DNA from 2 places in the Paraburkholderia sp. BR10141 genome. Region 2 is predicted to be linked to the other one. Evidence: riboswitches for the same ligand, from Rfam matches in the RefSeq annotation. Region 2 holds a riboswitch; the other holds the start of a gene.
The links. Region 2 has a riboswitch for cobalamin ahead of cobG (precorrin-3B synthase). Riboswitches for the same ligand answer to the same signal wherever they lie in the genome.
Positions count from the first base shown of each region.

Region 1 (4,415 bases), on a different contig from region 2:
TTGTACGACGCGCGCAGGCTCACCGTCGTCCACGAGGGAAGGTAGATCGTGTTGAGCTGGTCGTCGAACGTCGAGCCGTTATACAGCAGCGAAACGCCGGTGCTGAGCGCGTGGAGCTGGAACTCGTCCCACGTGTGATCCACGCTCAGGCTCACCGTCTGGCGCGGGCGGCGATTGAGCCAGGTCTGGTCGGTCACGTCCTGCGGATTCAGAATCCCCACCGTAAGGCTCACCGGCGTGTACTGGCCGAGCGTGCCCTTGTACGAGAGGTCGAGACCCTGAATGTGCGCGCGGCCCACGTTCACGGGCAGGAAGGTCTGCGAGTTGTACGTGATGAGATCGTGCACGCGCGTGTCGTACACGGCCGCCGTGAACGTGCCGATGGAAGTGGTGGCATCGAGCGCGGCTTCGACCGAGTCGCTGCGCTCGGGCAGCAGGTTGGGATTCGAGTAGCCCGGATAGTAGAGGTCGTTGAACGTCGGCAGGCGGAACGCATTGCCGTACGAAACGCGCGCCGTGTAGACCGGCGTGATGGCCCACGAGAGCGCGACGTTGCCCGTATTCACCGATTGCCCCTGCACGATTTCGTGCCGCCCCGCCAGAAACAGCGTGACGGGTCCGAGCGTGGACGACTGATGCATCGACACGGCCGAATCGTTGCGCGCGGGCAGGCCGCCCGGCACGTCCACGGGCAGGAACGCCAGCTCGCGGGTGTAGTCGTAGGCGAGCTTGGTCTCGCCGTCGAGCGGCATGCCGAAGAGCGTATGGCCTCTTTCCTGATGCGTGATCGACGTGGAGGTGGAAAAGCGCGTCGAGTCGATCTCGTCGGAGGGGATCGTCGGGTCGTTCGAATAGAGAAACTGACGATCCGTCGCGTAACCCACCGACTGGTCGAGCTGCGTGGTCGGCGTGATGTCGAGGTGGAACGCGAGACCGGTCGTGAGCTGCGTGTCGCGCTGCCGGTCGTTGCCTCCCGCGTTGTCGTAGGAGAGATCGGAGCGGTGGTAGAGCGCGAAGGTCGAGATCGACCAGTTGTCGTGCGCGTAGCCGAGGCGCGCGTCCAGGTTCTGCGCGTGGTATGGATTGCGGCCGTCTTCGTGGCCGTAGGCCCCGGGCTGCGTCGCGTCGATGCCCGCCGTGTTGTAGTCGTGCAGGCCCAGCGAGTAGGTGAGGCCGCTCAGTGCGGAAAGCGGCCCTGTCGATGGGATTGTGCCCGAGGTGCGCACCTGCGTGTCGAAGGTCTTGTTCGAGCCGCCGCCGAACGAGACGGTGGTCTGGTTCGGCTGGTTCGACGCATGGCGCGTGAAGAGCTGCACGACGCCGCCCATGGCATCCGCGCCGAACGAGGCGGCCGCGGGGCCGGAGATCACCTCGACCCGGTCGAACGAGGCAGTCGCAAGATCGGCCCATTCGGCCGTGCCCGTGGTGACGGAGCCTATGCGTATGCCGTCGATGAACACGGCCACCTGGTCGGCCGACGAGCCGCGAATGCTCACCCCCGTGTACGACCCCGGGCCGCCGGTCTGCGAGACGGTGACACCCGGCAGCGTGGCGAGCGCCTGCGCGATGCTGGGGTCGACGGGGGAAACGCGGTCGAGGTCCTGGCGCGTGAGCACCTGGGTGGTTGCATAGCGCTGATCGAACGATTGTGGCAGGTGCTGTGCGTCGCCCACGACGAGGATATTGGGCAGCGTGGTGTCGCCGCCGGCTTGCTGCGGCGCCTGGGCGGACGATGCATTGGCGGCGTCGGCGGCATGCGCGGTTTGCCACGCCCAGGCGAGCGCGGCGGAGGTCAATACGAATTGGCGAAACTTCATGATGCGGTGGCTGGAAACAGCTCCTGAAATACGGGCTGTCCGTGCAACGGGCGATCGCCACGTGGGCGGTGCTTGCGCATTGGGGATCCCCGCCCGCTGCGGCTGCTGGACTCGGTTGATGGCAGGTCTCCTGGCTCGCGGGTCGACATCCGCAGCCGGCCTTCCCGGTTTCCCAGTGGCCTTCTCTGGCATGGACTCGCCGCTTACAGTTGCGGGGGCAGCCGCAGTCTTGCACTGCGTTCCCTTTTGATCCCGTCGCCGGGAACCATCAGGGCGCAAGGGTAAGGGCCGCGCAATCGGTGCGTCAACCTTTGACGAGCGTCGTGTGGCAAAAACACCCGGTTTGGCTGCTCCCGCAACTTACGCTATCCTTGCGGCTGTTTTTCGCGCGTAGGCGCTGCACAAGCGAAACGCAGCAGGGAAGCCGGTGAGAATCCGGCGCGGTCGCGCCACTGTGACCGGCGGTCAATCGAGCCAGAAGTCAGACCTCGCTACGTCCTCGCCGCATCGAGCGGGGGCGGACGGCGCTCGTCCACGCAATCCCACCTACACAAACAAGAAGACTCATGAACAAGAACATTCTCGCCGTCCTGGGTGGGACGGCATTGGCATTCACCGGCGCTGGCGCCTCGGCGCAGCAGGTCACGTTGTACGGTGAGATGGACGCGAGCGTCGACTATGTCAGCGACGTTGGCGGCCGCACCCAATATCGTGCAGGCTCGGGTCTTGTCGACGGCAGCTTCTGGGGCCTGCAGGGCACTGAGGACCTCGGCGGCGGCAACGCCGCGATCTTTCGCCTCGAGCGCGGCTTCTCGTCCACCTCTGGCGAAGCCTTCAACGACCATCCGTTCTACGTTGGTCTGCAATCCGAACGACTCGGCACGATTACGCTGGGCCGCCAGTACGACACGATGCACGACTACTTCGCCCCGTTCACACTAACGGGCGGCGCAGGCGGCACGGCATTCGCGCATCCGTTCGACAACGACAACGCCAACAATTCGTGGCTCGCCTCGAACGCCGTGAAGTACGCGAGCGCAACGTACGGTGGTTTCAGCGCCGGCGCGATGTACGCGTTTTCGAACGAGGCGGGGCGCTTCGCGCAAAATCGCGCTTACGGCTTCGGCGTCCATTACGAAGGCGGCCCGTTCAGCGCAGGCGTGGCGTGGATGCACATCAACGGACGCGGCGCCTCTTCGGTGGGTGCGTACGATACATCGGTGCTGCCGGGTGCGGGCCTCGTGCCGACCGAGGTCGCGGTGCAGCGCGAAGACACCATCGGCGCGGGCATGAGCTACGCGCTCGGCGACGTCACGCTTGGCGCGGCCTGGTCGCGTTCCATTCATACCCGTGTCAGCGAGGCCGACGGCGGCGCGCCCTTGCCTTCGGTCGCATTCAGCAATTACGAAGTGAATGCGCTATGGCAGGTGACGCCCGCGTTCTCGCTGGCGGGCATGTATGCCTACACGGGCGCGACCTCCGCGCATTGGCATCAAGGCGCGCTGCAGGCCGGCTATCAACTGTCCAAACGCACGGACGTTTATACCGAGGCGATCTATCAGCGCGCGTCGTCCGGTGCGCTTGCGATGATCAACACCTGCGACCCGTCGGGCGGCCGCAACCAGGTGCTCGTGGCCGCGGGCATCCGGCATCGCTTCTGATGCGTAAAAAAGGCCCCGAACCGTTGCGATTCGGGGCCTTTATACTGCGTGGCTACGTCACGAAGCCGAGAGCTTCACCGAAACGCCGGTCGAAGAATAAACCGGCGTGGCCTTGAAGCCATCGACCGTGACCGTCGCGAATTTCACCGATGCGCCGTTGCCGTCGATCACGTCGATCGTGTCGCCCGCTTTCGGCGTATAGCCGTTCACGAACTTCACATGCAGCGTGCCGCCCGCCACCGTGAGCTGGCCGCCCACACGCAGGCGTCCGCCGCCGTTGCCGTCGATATCGAGTTCGAGCGTCGTGCCGTCGAGCTGCGTGTACTTGCCCGCCACCGTCAACGGTGCGCTCGTCGCCACGGTCACGCCGCCGCCGGACCCGACGTACACGTCGCCGTTGCCGAAGGCCGTGGTCGACGCTGCAGCGAGCATGCCGCCGCTCACCTGTGAGCCGCCCGTGTAGCTGTTATTGCCCGCAAGCGTGAGCGTGCCGCTGCCCTGCAGCGTGAGCTTGCCCGTGCCGGCGATGTCGTTGCGCCAGGTGTCGGCGGCGTTGAAGCCGCCCTGGGTCGCGTCCATCGCCACGATCACATTGCCGTTGAACGCACCATAACCATCTGCAGCACTAAACATGTTCAGACGGCCCCAGCCCTCGGCGTCGTCCATGACCGGATAGCCCGAGACGACTTCGGTCGTCTTCAGCACGATGCGGCGCTGGTCGGCGCTCAGGTACGGGAAGCGCGTTTCGAGCAGTACCTCGGCGCCCTTGGGCACGACGGGCGGCGCTTCGGTGGATTCGATCTGGCTGAAACCGAACGTCATGCGGCGCGCGAACTCCGACTTGTTGGTCGCATAGTCGGCAAAGCGGTCGGTCGCGGTCGTGGACGAATGCGCGAAGGCGGGGAAGGTCGTGGCGCTCGTGCCGGTGGCCTGTTCG
Region 1 is NZ_JBMIQH010000002.1:404,118-408,532, forward strand. Features, by position in the region: gene ACOJB8_RS04500 (TonB-dependent receptor domain-containing protein) at 1-1,817, opposite strand, end outside; cobalamin riboswitch at 1,921-2,102, opposite strand; cobalamin riboswitch at 2,193-2,326, shown strand; gene ACOJB8_RS04505 (porin) at 2,384-3,478, shown strand; gene ACOJB8_RS04510 (acid phosphatase) at 3,536-4,415, opposite strand, start outside.
Region 1: linked by a shared signal. The riboswitch ahead of ACOJB8_RS04505 (porin) and the one ahead of cobG (precorrin-3B synthase) in region 2 are both predicted to bind cobalamin.

Region 2 (4,415 bases):
CCGGTGCCGCCGAGCAGCAGGATGCGCGCCGTCATGGCTTGACGGCCTCGTAAAGCGTGACGGGCAAGGCCTGACGCCAGGTGTCGAAGCCGCCCAGCGGCTGCGCCTCGCCGATGCCGACGCGCGTGAGCGCGCCGCCGTGCTGCGCGCGCCATGCCACGAGTGCCGCTTCGCTCTGCAACGTCACCGCGTTCGCGACGAGCCGCCCGCCGCTCGCGAGCGCCGCCCAGCACGCGTCCAGCACGCCGGGTACGGTCACGCCGCCGCCGATAAAGACCGCGTCGGGCGCGGCGAGTCCTGCGAGCGCGTCGGGCGCGCGGCCCGCAACGAGTTGCAAACCCGGCACGCCCAACGCCGCGCGATTGTGCTCGATGAAGCGTTGACGCTCGGCGTTCGCCTCGATCGCGATCGCGCGGCAAGCGGCGTGCGAACGCATCCATTCGATGCCGATCGAGCCGCTGCCCGCGCCCACGTCCCACAGCAACGCGCCGGGCGTCGGCGCGAGACGCGCGAGCGTGAGCGCGCGCACGTCGCGCTTCGTGATCTGACCGTCGTGTCGGTAGGCGTCGTCGGGGAGGCCTGGCGTGAGCGTCCAGCCGCGCGCGAGCGTCTGCGCACTATCGCTCTCGCATTCGAACGCGACCAGATTGAGCGCCGCGGCTTCTTCAACGTGCCACGCATCGGCGCGGCCTTCTATGCGGCGTTCGAGCGGGCCGCCCAGATGCTCGAACAGGGCAAGACGCGTGGCGCCGAAGCCCGCTTCGGCGAGCAACGCGGCAAGCGCCGCGGGCGTGCGCCCATCCGCGCTCAACGCGAGCACGCGCGAGCGCGCGTAGAGATGGCGGCGCAGCGCATCGAGCGGACGGCCGACGAGCGAGACCATCGCCGTATCTTGCAGCGCCCACCCCTTGCGCGCCGCCGCGAGCGAGAGCGATGAAGGCGCGGGCAGCACGCGCATTTCACCGGGCACCACGCGGCGCGCGAGTGTCGCGCCCACGCCGAACAGCATGGGGTCGCCGCTCGCGAGCACGCATACGGACAGATTTGATTCGCGGTAGGCAAGCAGCGCCTCCACGCTGAACGGCTGCGGCCACGCTTCGCGCCGTGCACGCACGCGCGAGGGCAGCATCGCCAGATGGCGTTCGCCACCCGTCACGATGGCCGCGTCGAACAGCACGCGCCGCGCGTCGCGCCCGAGCCCCGCGTATCCATCGTCGCCGATGCCCACCACCGTCAGCCATACCTGCTTGCCCTGCATTCGTTCTCCCGCCGTTGCCTGTTTCTCTACACCGCCACGGCCCGCAGCCCTATTGTGGGGCGGAGCACGCGTGAAAACGGGCATAATACCGTGTCCGCCGGCGCCTTTAAGGCAGTTTTGCATGGGACCGGAGCAAGCGCTGAAGCGCCAACTCCGGATCGCAAAAAGGGAACACAGCAAGCTGTGGCCGCCCCGCGACTGTGAGCAGCGAGACCGCATCCACCCGAGCCACTGGTTTTACCGGGAAGGCCGATGCGGTTCACGACCTGCGAGCCAGGAGACCTGCCGGCCGACTGTTCGCGCGAACCCATATCGGACGGGGTGTACCGATACCGCTGCCGTTTCCCGCCTGCCGTGCGGGCAGCGCGCCGCTCCAGCGTGATGCTTACCCGGTAATGCCTTGAAACACGAAACGAAGCCTGTCTCGCCCGCTGCCGCATTGGCCATGCTCCGCCCCTCGGCGTGCCCGGGGCTCCTGCGCGTGGTCGCGGCGCGTGACGGCGGCCTGTGCCGCATCCGTCTGCCTGGCGGCGTGCTGAGCTCCGCGCGTGCGCGGGCCCTCGCCGACGCAGCGTCGACGCACGCGAACGGCGTACTCGATCTAACCAATCGCGCGAACGTGCAGATTCGCGGCGTGCGCGCCGGCGAAGAAGCGGCATTGAGCGCCGCGCTGATCGACGCAGGCCTCGGCCCTGCCGGCATCGACGCCGCGAGCCCGGTCGAGCGTGCATGCGCCGCCGACGAATTGCGCAACGTGATGCTGAGTCCGCTCGCGGGCCTCGACCCTGACGCGTTGTGCGACACGACGGAACTCGCCGCCGCGCTCATCGACATGATGCAGCGCGAGCCACGCTTTGCCGCGCTCTCGCCCAAGTTCGCGCTGCAACTCGACGGCGGTGAACGTGTGGCGATGCTCGAGCATCCGCACGACATCTGGCTCGCCGCGCTGCCTTATGGCGCAACGGTGCGCTTCGCGGTGGGCCTCGCAGGTCGCCCCACGGCGCAGCCAGTCGGCACGCTCGCGGCCGAAGACGTTTGCGCATCGATGCGCGCGCTGTTGCATGCGTTCCTCGATCTCGCGGGCGCGGACGCCACACGCATGCGCGACGTCCTCGCCACTCATTCGCTCGACTCGCTGCTACAGCGCGCGCAACAGCATGGCGACTTCACGTTGACGCGTGACGACGCCACGCTGCCCGCTTGGCGCCGCGCGGCGAGCCCCGCCGGCTTGCGCCTCGGCGCACACGCGCTGCACGCCGACGGCAGCGGCTACGTGGGCGCGCAGCCCGTGCTCGGCCGTATCGACGCGCCAACGCTGCGCGCACTTGCCGCGCTCGCGGAAGACTCGGGCGACGCGACATTGCGCGCGACGCCCTGGCAAGGCGTCCTGCTGCCGAATGTGCCCGCGCACGCCATGCCCGCCGCGCTCGAACGCCTGGACGCGCTCGGTCTCATCGCCTCCCGCGCCGACCCGCTCGCGCGCCTCGTCGCGTGCACGGGCTCGACGGGATGTGCAAAAAGCCGCGCGGACACGAAGGCAGACGCACAGCGCCTCGCCGCAATGCTGCCGCCCGACGCCGAAGCCCACCTGAGCGGCTGCGAGCGCTCCTGCGCGGCCGCGCATTGCGCGCCGTTCACGTTGCTCGCCAGCACCCCGGACCACTACGACCTGTACCAGCGCGACGACACGCAAAGCGGCTTCGGCCAGCGCTTTGGCCAACTCATCGCGCGCAACCTGACGATCGAAGCCGCTGCGCTTGCACTCGCGCAGCGGCCCCGGAGTAACCAAGATGTCTGATTACATTCGCGACGGCCAGGCGATCTATCGCGAGTCGTTCGCGACGATCCGCGCCGAAGCCGACCTCTCGCGCATTCCCGCCGACCTCGAAAAACTTGCCGTGCGCGTGATTCACGCATCCGGCATGGTGGATGTGGCCGCCGACCTCGCATTTTCCGCAGGCGCGGGCACAGCGGGCCGCAACGCGCTCGCGGGCGGCGCGCCGATTCTCTGCGACGCAAAAATGGTCGCTTACGGCGTGACGCGCGCGCGCTTGCCGGCGAACAACGCTGTGATCTGCACGCTCGACGATCCAGCTGTACCGGATCTCGCGCGCGAGATCGGCAACACGCGCTCGGCAGCCGCGCTCGAACTGTGGCGGCCGCATCTCGCAGGCAGCGTCGTTGCAATCGGCAATGCGCCCACCGCACTCTTTTATCTGCTCGACATGATTGCCGCCGGCGCTCCGCGCCCCGCGCTCATCCTCGGCTTTCCCGTCGGCTTCGTCGGCGCGGCCGAGTCCAAGGCGCAGCTTGCAGCCGAAAGTCACGGCGTACCCTTCGTCGTCGTGCACGGCCGCCGCGGCGGCAGCGCGATGGCCGCCGCCGCCGTCAACGCACTCGCTTCGGAGACCGAATAAATGATCCGCAAAGGACGTCTGCACGGCATTGGCGTCGGCCCCGGCGACCCCGAACTGCTCACGCTCAAGGCGCTGCGCCTGCTCAAGGCCGCGCCCGTGGTCGCGTATTTCGTCGCGAAGGGCAAGAAAGGCAATGCGTTCGGCATCGTCGAGGCCCATCTCGAAGCGGAGCAGGAACGCCTGCCGCTCGTGTACCCCGTGACGACCGAAGCGCTCGAACCGCCGCTCTCGTACGAAGCGATCATCGCCGACTTCTACGACGGCGCGGCGCAAACGCTTTCGCGCCATCTCGACGCCGGACGCGACGTGGCCGTGATCTGCGAAGGCGATCCGTTCTTCTACGGCTCGTACATGTATCTGCACGACCGGCTCGCCGCACACTACGAGGCCGAAGTCGTGCCGGGCGTGTGCTCGATGCTGGGCGGCGCGGCGGTGCTGGGCGTGCCGCTCGTCTACCGCAACCAGAGCCTCGCCGTACTCTCGGGCGTGCTGCCCGAGGACGAATTGCGCCGGCGCCTGGCCGACGCGGATGCCGCCGTGATCATGAAGCTGGGCCGCAATTTCGACAAGGTGCGCCGCGTGCTGGGCGAACTGGACCTCGCGCATCGCGCGCTGTATGTCGAGCGCGCAACCATGGCGAACCAGCGCATCGTCCCGCTCGACGACGTCGATCCGATGGCTTCGCCGTACTTCTCGCTGCTCGTCGTGCCGGGGGTGAAATGGCAGTCGTGACGCCGCCC
Region 2 is NZ_JBMIQH010000009.1:146,524-150,938, forward strand. Features, by position in the region: gene ACOJB8_RS15200 (cobalt-precorrin-6A reductase) at 1-35, opposite strand, end outside; gene cbiE (precorrin-6y C5,15-methyltransferase (decarboxylating) subunit CbiE) at 32-1,258, opposite strand; cobalamin riboswitch at 1,370-1,562, shown strand; gene cobG (precorrin-3B synthase) at 1,704-3,056, shown strand; gene ACOJB8_RS15215 (precorrin-8X methylmutase) at 3,049-3,675, shown strand; gene ACOJB8_RS15220 (precorrin-2 C(20)-methyltransferase) at 3,676-4,407, shown strand; gene cobJ (precorrin-3B C(17)-methyltransferase) at 4,395-4,415, shown strand, end outside.